DNA from 2 places in the Streptomyces sp. SGAir0957 genome. Region 1 is predicted to be linked to the other one. Evidence: riboswitches for the same ligand, from Rfam matches in the RefSeq annotation. Region 1 holds a riboswitch; the other holds the start of a gene.
What was found. A riboswitch is a leader RNA that binds a small molecule or an ion and turns the genes downstream of it on or off. The one in region 1 is predicted to bind glycine.
Positions count from the first base shown of each region.

Region 2: it holds a riboswitch for glycine, as region 1 does, so the genes downstream of both, gcvP (aminomethyl-transferring glycine dehydrogenase) here and gcvT (glycine cleavage system aminomethyltransferase GcvT) in region 1, are expected to answer to the same signal.

Region 1 is NZ_CP027293.1:2,862,234-2,866,298, reverse strand. Features, by position in the region: gene glyA (serine hydroxymethyltransferase) at 1-426, opposite strand, end outside; gene gcvH (glycine cleavage system protein GcvH) at 432-812, opposite strand; gene gcvT (glycine cleavage system aminomethyltransferase GcvT) at 911-2,035, opposite strand; glycine riboswitch at 2,208-2,331, opposite strand; gene C1N81_RS17705 (AAA family ATPase) at 2,446-3,063, shown strand; gene C1N81_RS17700 (enhanced serine sensitivity protein SseB) at 3,097-3,897, shown strand; gene C1N81_RS17695 (enhanced serine sensitivity protein SseB C-terminal domain-containing protein) at 4,018-4,065, shown strand, end outside.
Region 2 is NZ_CP027293.1:7,004,429-7,008,493, reverse strand. Features, by position in the region: gene gcvP (aminomethyl-transferring glycine dehydrogenase) at 1-1,784, opposite strand, end outside; glycine riboswitch at 1,969-2,063, opposite strand; gene C1N81_RS36595 (PRC-barrel domain-containing protein) at 2,243-2,617, shown strand; gene C1N81_RS36590 (DNA polymerase IV) at 2,832-4,065, opposite strand, start outside.

The sequences.
Region 1 (4,065 bases):
CTGCTTGCCGGAGAAGTTCAGGCGCATACCGTGCGTGAGGTGGCCGCCGTGCGCCAGGTCCAGGCCGAGGATCGTGTCGCCGGGCTTGGCGAGCGCGAAGAGGGCCGCCTGGTTCGCGGAGGCGCCCGAGTGGGGCTGCACGTTGGCGTACTCGGCGCCGAACAGCTCCTTGACCCGGTCGATCGCGATCTGCTCGGTGACGTCGACGTGCTCGCAGCCGCCGTAGTAGCGGCGGCCCGGGTAGCCCTCCGCGTACTTGTTGGTGAGGACCGAGCCCTGCGCCTCCATGACGGCGACCGGGGCGAAGTTCTCCGACGCGATCATTTCGAGCGTCGACTGCTGGCGGTGCAGCTCGGCGTCGAGGGCCTGCGCGACCTCGGGGTCGAGCGCGTGCAGGGACTCGTTCAGTACGGACTTGTCGGTCATCGTGGTCAGCTCCCGGAGAACGCGGTGTATTCGTCGGCGGTGAGCAGGTCCTTCGGCTCCTCGGAGACGCGGACCTTGAACAGCCAGCCGCCCTCGAAGGGGGCCGAGTTCACCAGGGACGGGTCGTCGACGACGTCCGGGTTGGCCTCGGTGACCTCACCCGACACGGGGGAGTACAGGTCGGAGACCGACTTGGTGGACTCCAGCTCGCCGCAGGTCTCGCCCGCGGTGATGGTGTCGCCGACCTCGGGGAGCTGGACGAAGACGATGTCACCGAGCGCGTTGGCCGCGTGCTCCGTGATGCCGACCGTGGCGACGCCGTCCTCGACGGCCGACAGCCACTCGTGCTCCTTGCTGTAACGCAGCTGCTGGGGGTTGTTGCTCATGAGACGAATTCTCCTGTACGCGGGAGGGTGCGGGTGACGGTGGGGCGAGCGGTCGGCGAGTGAAGAAGCCCTGCTCGTTGCTTCTGGCGCTTGTAGTACTACTTCTGGCGCTTGTAGAACGGCAGCGCCACGACCTCGTACGGCTCGTGCGTACCACGGATGTCCACGCCCACGCCCGGCGTGCCCGGCCCGGCGTGCGCGGCGTCCACGTACGCCATGGCGATCGGCTTGCCCAGGGTCGGGGACGGGGCGCCGGAGGTGACCTCGCCGATCACCTGTCCCTCGCGCACCACCGACATGCCCGCGCGCGGGACGCGACGGCCCTCGGCGACCAGGCCGACGAGCTTGCGGGGCGGCGCCGTCTCGGCGCGCTCGGCGGCGGCGGAGAGCGCCTCGCGTCCCACGAAGTCGCCCTCCTTCTCGAACTTCACGACCCGGCCGAGCCCCGCGTCGAACGGCGTCAGCTCCGTGGTCAGCTCGTGCCCGTACAGCGGCATGCCCGCCTCCAGGCGCAGCGTGTCGCGGCAGGAGAGGCCGCACGGGATCAGGCCGAGCTCGGCGCCCGCGGCGGTCAGCGCCTGCCACAGCTTCTCCGCGTCGGCGGGGGCGACGAACAGCTCGAAGCCGTCCTCGCCGGTGTAGCCGGTGCGCGCGATGAGCGCCTGGACGCCCGCGACGGTGCCGGGGAGGCCCGCGTAGTACTTGAGCCCGTCGAGGTCGGCGTCCGTGACGGACTTCACGATGGCGGGGGAGTGCGGGCCCTGCACGGCGAGCAGCGCGTAGGCGTCGCGGTCGTCGCGGACCTCGGCGTCGAAGCCCTCGGCGCGCTCGCTGAGGGCGTCGAGGACGATCTGCGCGTTGCCCGCGTTGGCGACGACCATGTACTCGGTGTCCGCGAGGCGGTAGACGATCAGGTCGTCGAGGATGCCGCCGTCGGCCTGGCAGATCATGGTGTAGCGGGCGCGGCCGACACCGACCGTGGCGATGTTGCCGACGAGCGCGTAGCCCAGCAGCTCGGCCGCCTGCGGCCCGGTCACGGTGATCTCGCCCATGTGGGACAGGTCGAAGAGCCCGGCCCTGGTCCGTACGGCGTTGTGCTCGTCGCGCTCGCTGCCGTAGCGCAGCGGCATGTCCCAGCCGGCGAAGTCGGTCATGGTGGCGCCCAGCGAGCGGTGCAGGGCGTCGAGCGCGGTCGTGCGGGGCGTCTGCGGGGTATCGGTCATGGCGTGCTCCCGGGCGTGGACGGCGGTGGCGAGGGGTCCCCCGTGGCGGAGGCCCTCCCCATCTGTCATCGGAACCTGAGAGGTTCGCCGCGACCCCGCGTACGTGAGGTCATGGCTTGCACCTTGGGTGGGGCCGCCGTACGTCTGGGGGCGGCCCGCTTTTCAGATGTGCCTCGCCCGCGCGGTACGGGGCCTGAGAGATTCAAGGGAGGAACTTGCTCCTTCGGCGTCCGGGTACCTGTTCTTCCCGATGGCCTGACGGCCTGGTGGTCCCGGAACTCTCCCGCGCGGATTCAAGCGGCCGGTATGCGGTTGTGTGGGTCTGGCGCGCACATCATCGCACGACCGCGGAACAGGGAAACCCGGCGCCAGGCATTACCTTCTCTTTACACTTGCCGGGCAGACACGGCGTGACCGGAACGGGGAGGACGATCACGGTGCGGATCCCGCGACAGCGCACGGTCCGGGACCTACGCGGGCGGAGCGGCAGGACACCGCGGCGCATCCGGTTCGCGGCGGGTGACCTTGTCGTGCTCTCCGGTCTCCCGGGCAGCGGCAAGTCCACGCTGATGCGCCGGGCCGTCAGGGTCGTCCGCGTCGACTCCCAGGACACCCGGGAGCGCTGGGCCGCCCGCCTGCCGCGCTCCGTGCCCTACGTCCTGTACCGCCCGCTGGTCCGCGTCGCCCACTATCTGGGCCTGCGGCGGGCGATGCGCTCGGGGGCCAGCGTCGTCGTGCACGACTGCGGCACCCAGGCGTGGGTGCGCCGCTGGGTGATCAGAGCGGCCCGGCGCCGCGGCGCCGCCGTCCACCTGGTCCTCCTCGACGTGCCGCCCACCCTCGCCCTCGAAGGCCAGCTGGCGCGCGGCCGAGGCGTCTCCCGGTACGCCTTCGCCCGCCACCGCCGGGCCGTCGGCGCCCTCGTGACGTCGACGGAGCGCGGCGAACTGCCCACCGGCATCGAGTCGGCGGTGCTCCTGGACCGGGCCGCGACGGACGCCCTCGGCGGAATCACCTTCCGCAAGTAACCCCCGCCGGGGCAGGCGTTATCGTCGGCGGCTATGGAACACCCGGCATTTCACGAGGACGCGCGCTTCCACGAGGAGGCCCACCCCCACCCCCAGCCCACGCGGAGCTGGCCGGCCAACGAGCTGGAGGAGGTCCTCGCCGCCGCGCTCGGCGTCGAAGGGGCGGGCGCGCGCATCGTCGAGGTCCTCGGCCGCAGCCCGGTCTGGATACCCCTGCCGCAGGGCGGCTCGGCCGAGAGCCGCGACCTCGACCTGCCGACCCTCGAACTGGGAGGCCAGGCGTATGTGCCGGTCTTCAGCTCGGAGGAGCAGTTCATGCAGGTCACCGGCGGCCGGATGAGCTGCACGGTGGCCCCGGCCGTCGAGTTCGCGCGCGGGCTTCCCGCCCAGGTCGGCATCGCCCTGAACCCGGACGGCGCCGTCGGCATACCGCTGCCGCCGCCCGCCGTCGCCGAACTGGCCCGCGGCGGCCGCACCCCGCTCGACGGCCCCTCCACCGGCGGCCGCGTCGTGCTCTCCGAGCCGGACTGGCAGGACGATCCGGTCGACTTCCTGGCCGCCGTGCGCGAGGAGTTCGACGCGGCCGGCACCGTGCTCAGCGCCCACCGCTGCCTCGCCGTCGTCGAGGACGCCGCACCCTCGCTGTTCATCGGCGTCCAGCTCACCCAGTGGGAGGGCGCCGCCCGCGACCTGCCGCTCGACGCCCTGGGCCGCGCGCTCGGCCGGGCCCCGGCGCCCTGGCCGGTCAACCTCGTCTTCCTCGACGTCACCCAGGATCCGGTCGCCGACTTCCTGCGCACACGCGTACGTCCGTTCTACGAACGGCACCCGTGAACACCGTCCGTCAAGTCGGTGCCGACATCGCCGCTTAAGCTGGTTTCATGACCTGACCGGGCGGCGCTGTGCCGTCCGGTCACGGGCGGAACACGGACGTTCACGAAGGGGCGGTTACGGGTGAGTGCGTCGGGCACGGCCGCGGCCGGACAGGTCGAGCACATGCTG
Region 2 (4,065 bases), 4.1 Mb from region 1:
TGCTCGTCGCCGTTGGCGCGGTGGTAGCCGCGGACGGCGAGGAGCCCGGCCAGCTCGCCCTGCGAACCGGCGTTCGGCTGGAGCGACACCTTGTCGTAGCCGGTGACCTCGGCGAGCCGCTCCTCCAGCTCCGTGATGAGCGTCAGGTAGCCCTGCGCCTGCTCGGCCGGGACGAAGGGGTGCAGCTGACCGAACTCGGGCCAGGTCACCGGCTCCATCTCGGTCGTCGCGTTCAGCTTCATCGTGCACGAGCCCAGCGGGATCATGCCGCGGTCCAGCGCGTAGTCGCGGTCGGCGAGCTTGCGCAGGTAGCGCAGCATCGCGGTCTCCGAACGGTGCTGGTGGAAGACCGGGTGCGCGAGGATCTCGTCGCCGCGCAGCGCCGACTCCGGCAGTACGTCGGCGGCCTCGGCGTCCAGCGCCTCCACGTCGCCCTCGACGCCGAACGCGCCCCAGACGATGTGCAGCTGGCTACGGGTGGTGGTCTCGTCGCAGGCCACGGAGACGAGATCGGCGTCGACCTGGCGCAGGTTGACCCCGCGCTCGCGCGCGGCCCGCACCACCTGAGCGGCCTGACCCGGCACCCGTACGGTCACGGTGTCGAAGTAGGTGCCGTGCACGACCTCGACGCCGCCCGCCGTCAGACCGGCGGCCAGGAGGGTGGCGTAGCGGTGGGTGCGCTGCGCGATGGAGCGCAGGCCGTCCGGGCCGTGGTAGACGGCGTACATGCCGGCCATGACGGCGAGCAGTACCTGTGCCGTACAGATGTTGCTCGTGGCCTTCTCGCGGCGGATGTGCTGCTCACGCGTCTGCAGGGCGAGGCGGTACGCCTTGTTGCCGTCGGCGTCCACGGAGACACCCACGAGCCGGCCCGGCAGGGACCGCGCGAACTTCTCCCGTACGGCCATGTAACCGGCGTGCGGGCCGCCGAAGCCCATCGGGACGCCGAACCGCTGGGTCGTGCCGACGGCGATGTCGGCGCCCAGCTCGCCGGGCGAGGTCAGCAGCGTGAGGGCGAGCAGGTCGGCGGCGACGGTGACGATGGCGCCGAGCTCGTGCGCCTGGTCGATGACGGGCTTGATGTCGCGCACGGCTCCGGAGGCGCCCGGGTACTGGACGAGCACGCCGACGACACCGCGCTCCGCGACCTCGGCGGGGATGCCGTCGCTGAGGTCGGCGACGACGATCTCGACGCCCGTCGGTTCGGCCCGGGTCTGTATCACGGCGGTGGTCTGCGGAAGCGCGTCGGCGTCCACCACGTAGACACCGTCCTTGACCTTGCCGATGCGCCGCGACAGGGCCATGGCCTCGGCGGCGGCCGTGCCCTCGTCGAGCAGCGAGGCGCCGGAGGTCGGCAGGCCGGTCAGCTCCGCGACCATCGTCTGGAAGTTGAGCAGCGCCTCCAGGCGGCCCTGCGAGATCTCCGGCTGGTACGGCGTGTAGGCCGTGTACCAGGACGGGTTCTCCATGACGTTGCGCAGGATGACGGGCGGGGTGAACGTGCCGTAGTAGCCGAGGCCGATCATCGAGCCGAGCACCTGGTTGCGGTCGGCGAGGGAGCGCAGCTCGGCGAGGACCTCGGCCTCGGTCCGGGCGGCGGGCAGCTCCAGCGCCTCGGCGCTCTTGATCACGTCCGGCACGGCGGCGGCGGTCAGCTCGTCGAGCGAGCCGTAGCCGACCTGCGCGAGCATCTTGGCCTGCGCGGCGTCATCCGGACCGATGTGGCGCTGCTCGAAGGGGATGCCCTGTTCGAGCGCGGAGAGCGGAGTGCGGTTGGCGGTCATTGCGGAGGCCTCCTGGTCACTACGACCTGCGAGGGGCACCACGGCGCGGGTGCCCGGACGGCCTCCCCCTCTGTCATCTCAACCTGAGAGCTTCACCGGCCCGCCCCGCACGATCACGGAGCACACCGGCTTTCACCGTCGGTGAGGGTGGGAGACGCGCCCCCGCCCTGCTTTCCAGAGTGACCTCGTCCGTGCGGTACGTGGGCCTGAGAGATTCCGGGGAGGATTTGCTCCTTCGGCGCCTCCGACCTCGGTCGGAGACTCTCCCGCACAGGGTCAGCAGCCGCTTGCCAGCGTACCAGCGGCAGTATGACCGCAGCCCCCGAGTGGCCGCCTTGCCCGATGTGCTCTTTCGTAGTGCTTACCACCGATTTCGTAGCGCTTACGGACCTGTTCGTCGTCGCCGCTCGAGCGAGTCTGTAGCGTTTCCCGACGAGTCGCGACCTGCTGGAGGGCCCGTGCAGACCGACATCGATCCGCGCACCTTGATCGGCCGCAAAGCGTTCGACCGGACCGGAGCCAAGATCGGCACGATCGACGAGGTCTACCTCGACGACGCCACCGGCATCCCGGAATGGGCCGCGATACGCACCGGTCTCTTCAGCCGCGACGCCTTCATCCCCCTGGCGCCCAGCCGACTCGTCGACGGCACCCTGCGTGTCCCCTTCGACCGCGCCCTGATCAAGGACTCCCCCGACTTCGGCGTGGGCCGCCACCTCTCCCCCCAGCAGGAACTGCAGCTCTACCACCACTACGGCCTGGACACGACGGTCCCGGCCCCGCCGGACACGGAGTTCGGCACCATCGCGGGCAAAGAGACCGAACGCCCCTAGCACCCTCAACGCCCCTGGCGCCCCCGGGGACAGCGGCCCGGCCCCTGCCGCCGACTCCCCCGGCGCACCCCTGGGCGGCTGGTCGGGCGGCCTCACCCCTGTACGCCCGGGCGCCGCCCCGCCTCCCCAGCGGCTCTCACCGCACCGCAGCCGCGCACCGGCCCGCCGGGCTTTGCTGCCTCTTTCAGCGAAGATCGGCCTGGGCCACTCCCGCTCAGTGCGCTCCCCGCACCTCGGCCCCCTCCGCCTCCTCCGCCCGCTCCACCAGCGGCAGCGGTTCCGTCGGCTCCAGTTGCGGGTCGTCGACCAGGAACGTCCTGACCCGGCCGGGGACCGCCTCGTACGGGGTCTCGAAGCGGACCGTGACCCGCCCGAGGCCGCTCCCCTGGACCCAGCCGGGGCCGTACTCCGCGTGCCGCACGTCGTGGCCCGCCATGTAGCGCCGCTCGGCCGACGCGGCCGGGGCCTCCACGGGCTCGGGCCGCTCCTCAGGCGCCTCCACCGCGTCCTGCGCGCCGCCCCGGACCTCCTCCTCGGCGGCAGCCGCCTGCGCGAACAGATCCTCCTGCGTGAAGTCGGCGAGGCCGCTCACCCCGACCCCGAGCAGGCGCACACCGCCCGTCGTGTCCACGGCCTCCAGGAGGCGCGCGGCAGCCTCCCGCACCACCCCGGGGTCGTCCGTGGGCCCCCGCAGCGTCTCGGAGCGCGTCAGCGTCGAGAAGTCGTAGCGGCGCACCTTCAGGACGACGGTCCGGCCCGAGCGCCCGGCCGCCCGCAGCCGCTCCACGCACCGGTCCGCGAGCCGCTGGACCTCGCCCCGCACCCTCACCCGCTCGTGGATGTCCACGTCGTAGGTGTCCTCGACCGACACCGATTTGGAGTCCCGCTCGGCGACCACGGGCCGCTCGTCATGGGCCAGCGCCATCGCGTACAGATGCGCCCCGTGCGACTTCCCGAGCAGCCGCACCAGCTCGTCCTCGCCCGCCTCGGCGATCTCCGCGACGGTGAGGATCCCGGCCCGGCGCAGATGGTCCCCGGTGGCGGGCCCGACGCCGGGCAGGATCCGTACGGACTTCGGGCCGAGCAGTGCCCGCTCGGTCCCGGGCCGTATCAGCACGAGCCCGTCCGGTTTGGCCTCCTCGGAGGCGATCTTCGCCAGCATCTTGGACGCGGCGAGCCCGACCGATCCGGTCAGTCCGGTGACCCGGCGGATGTCCGCGCGCAGCCGCACCCCCACGGCCTCGGCGGACGCTTCGTCCCAGGCCACCTCACCGGCCTCCAGGTCGACGAACGCCTCGTCCAGGCTCAGGGGCTCCACCAGCGGCGAAAGCTCCCGCAGCAGCCCCATCACCTGCTCGCTGATCTCCCGGTACAACCGGAACCGGGGCACCAGGTACGCGGCGTGCGGGGCGAGCCGGCGCGCCTGCCCCATCGGCATCGCCGAGTGC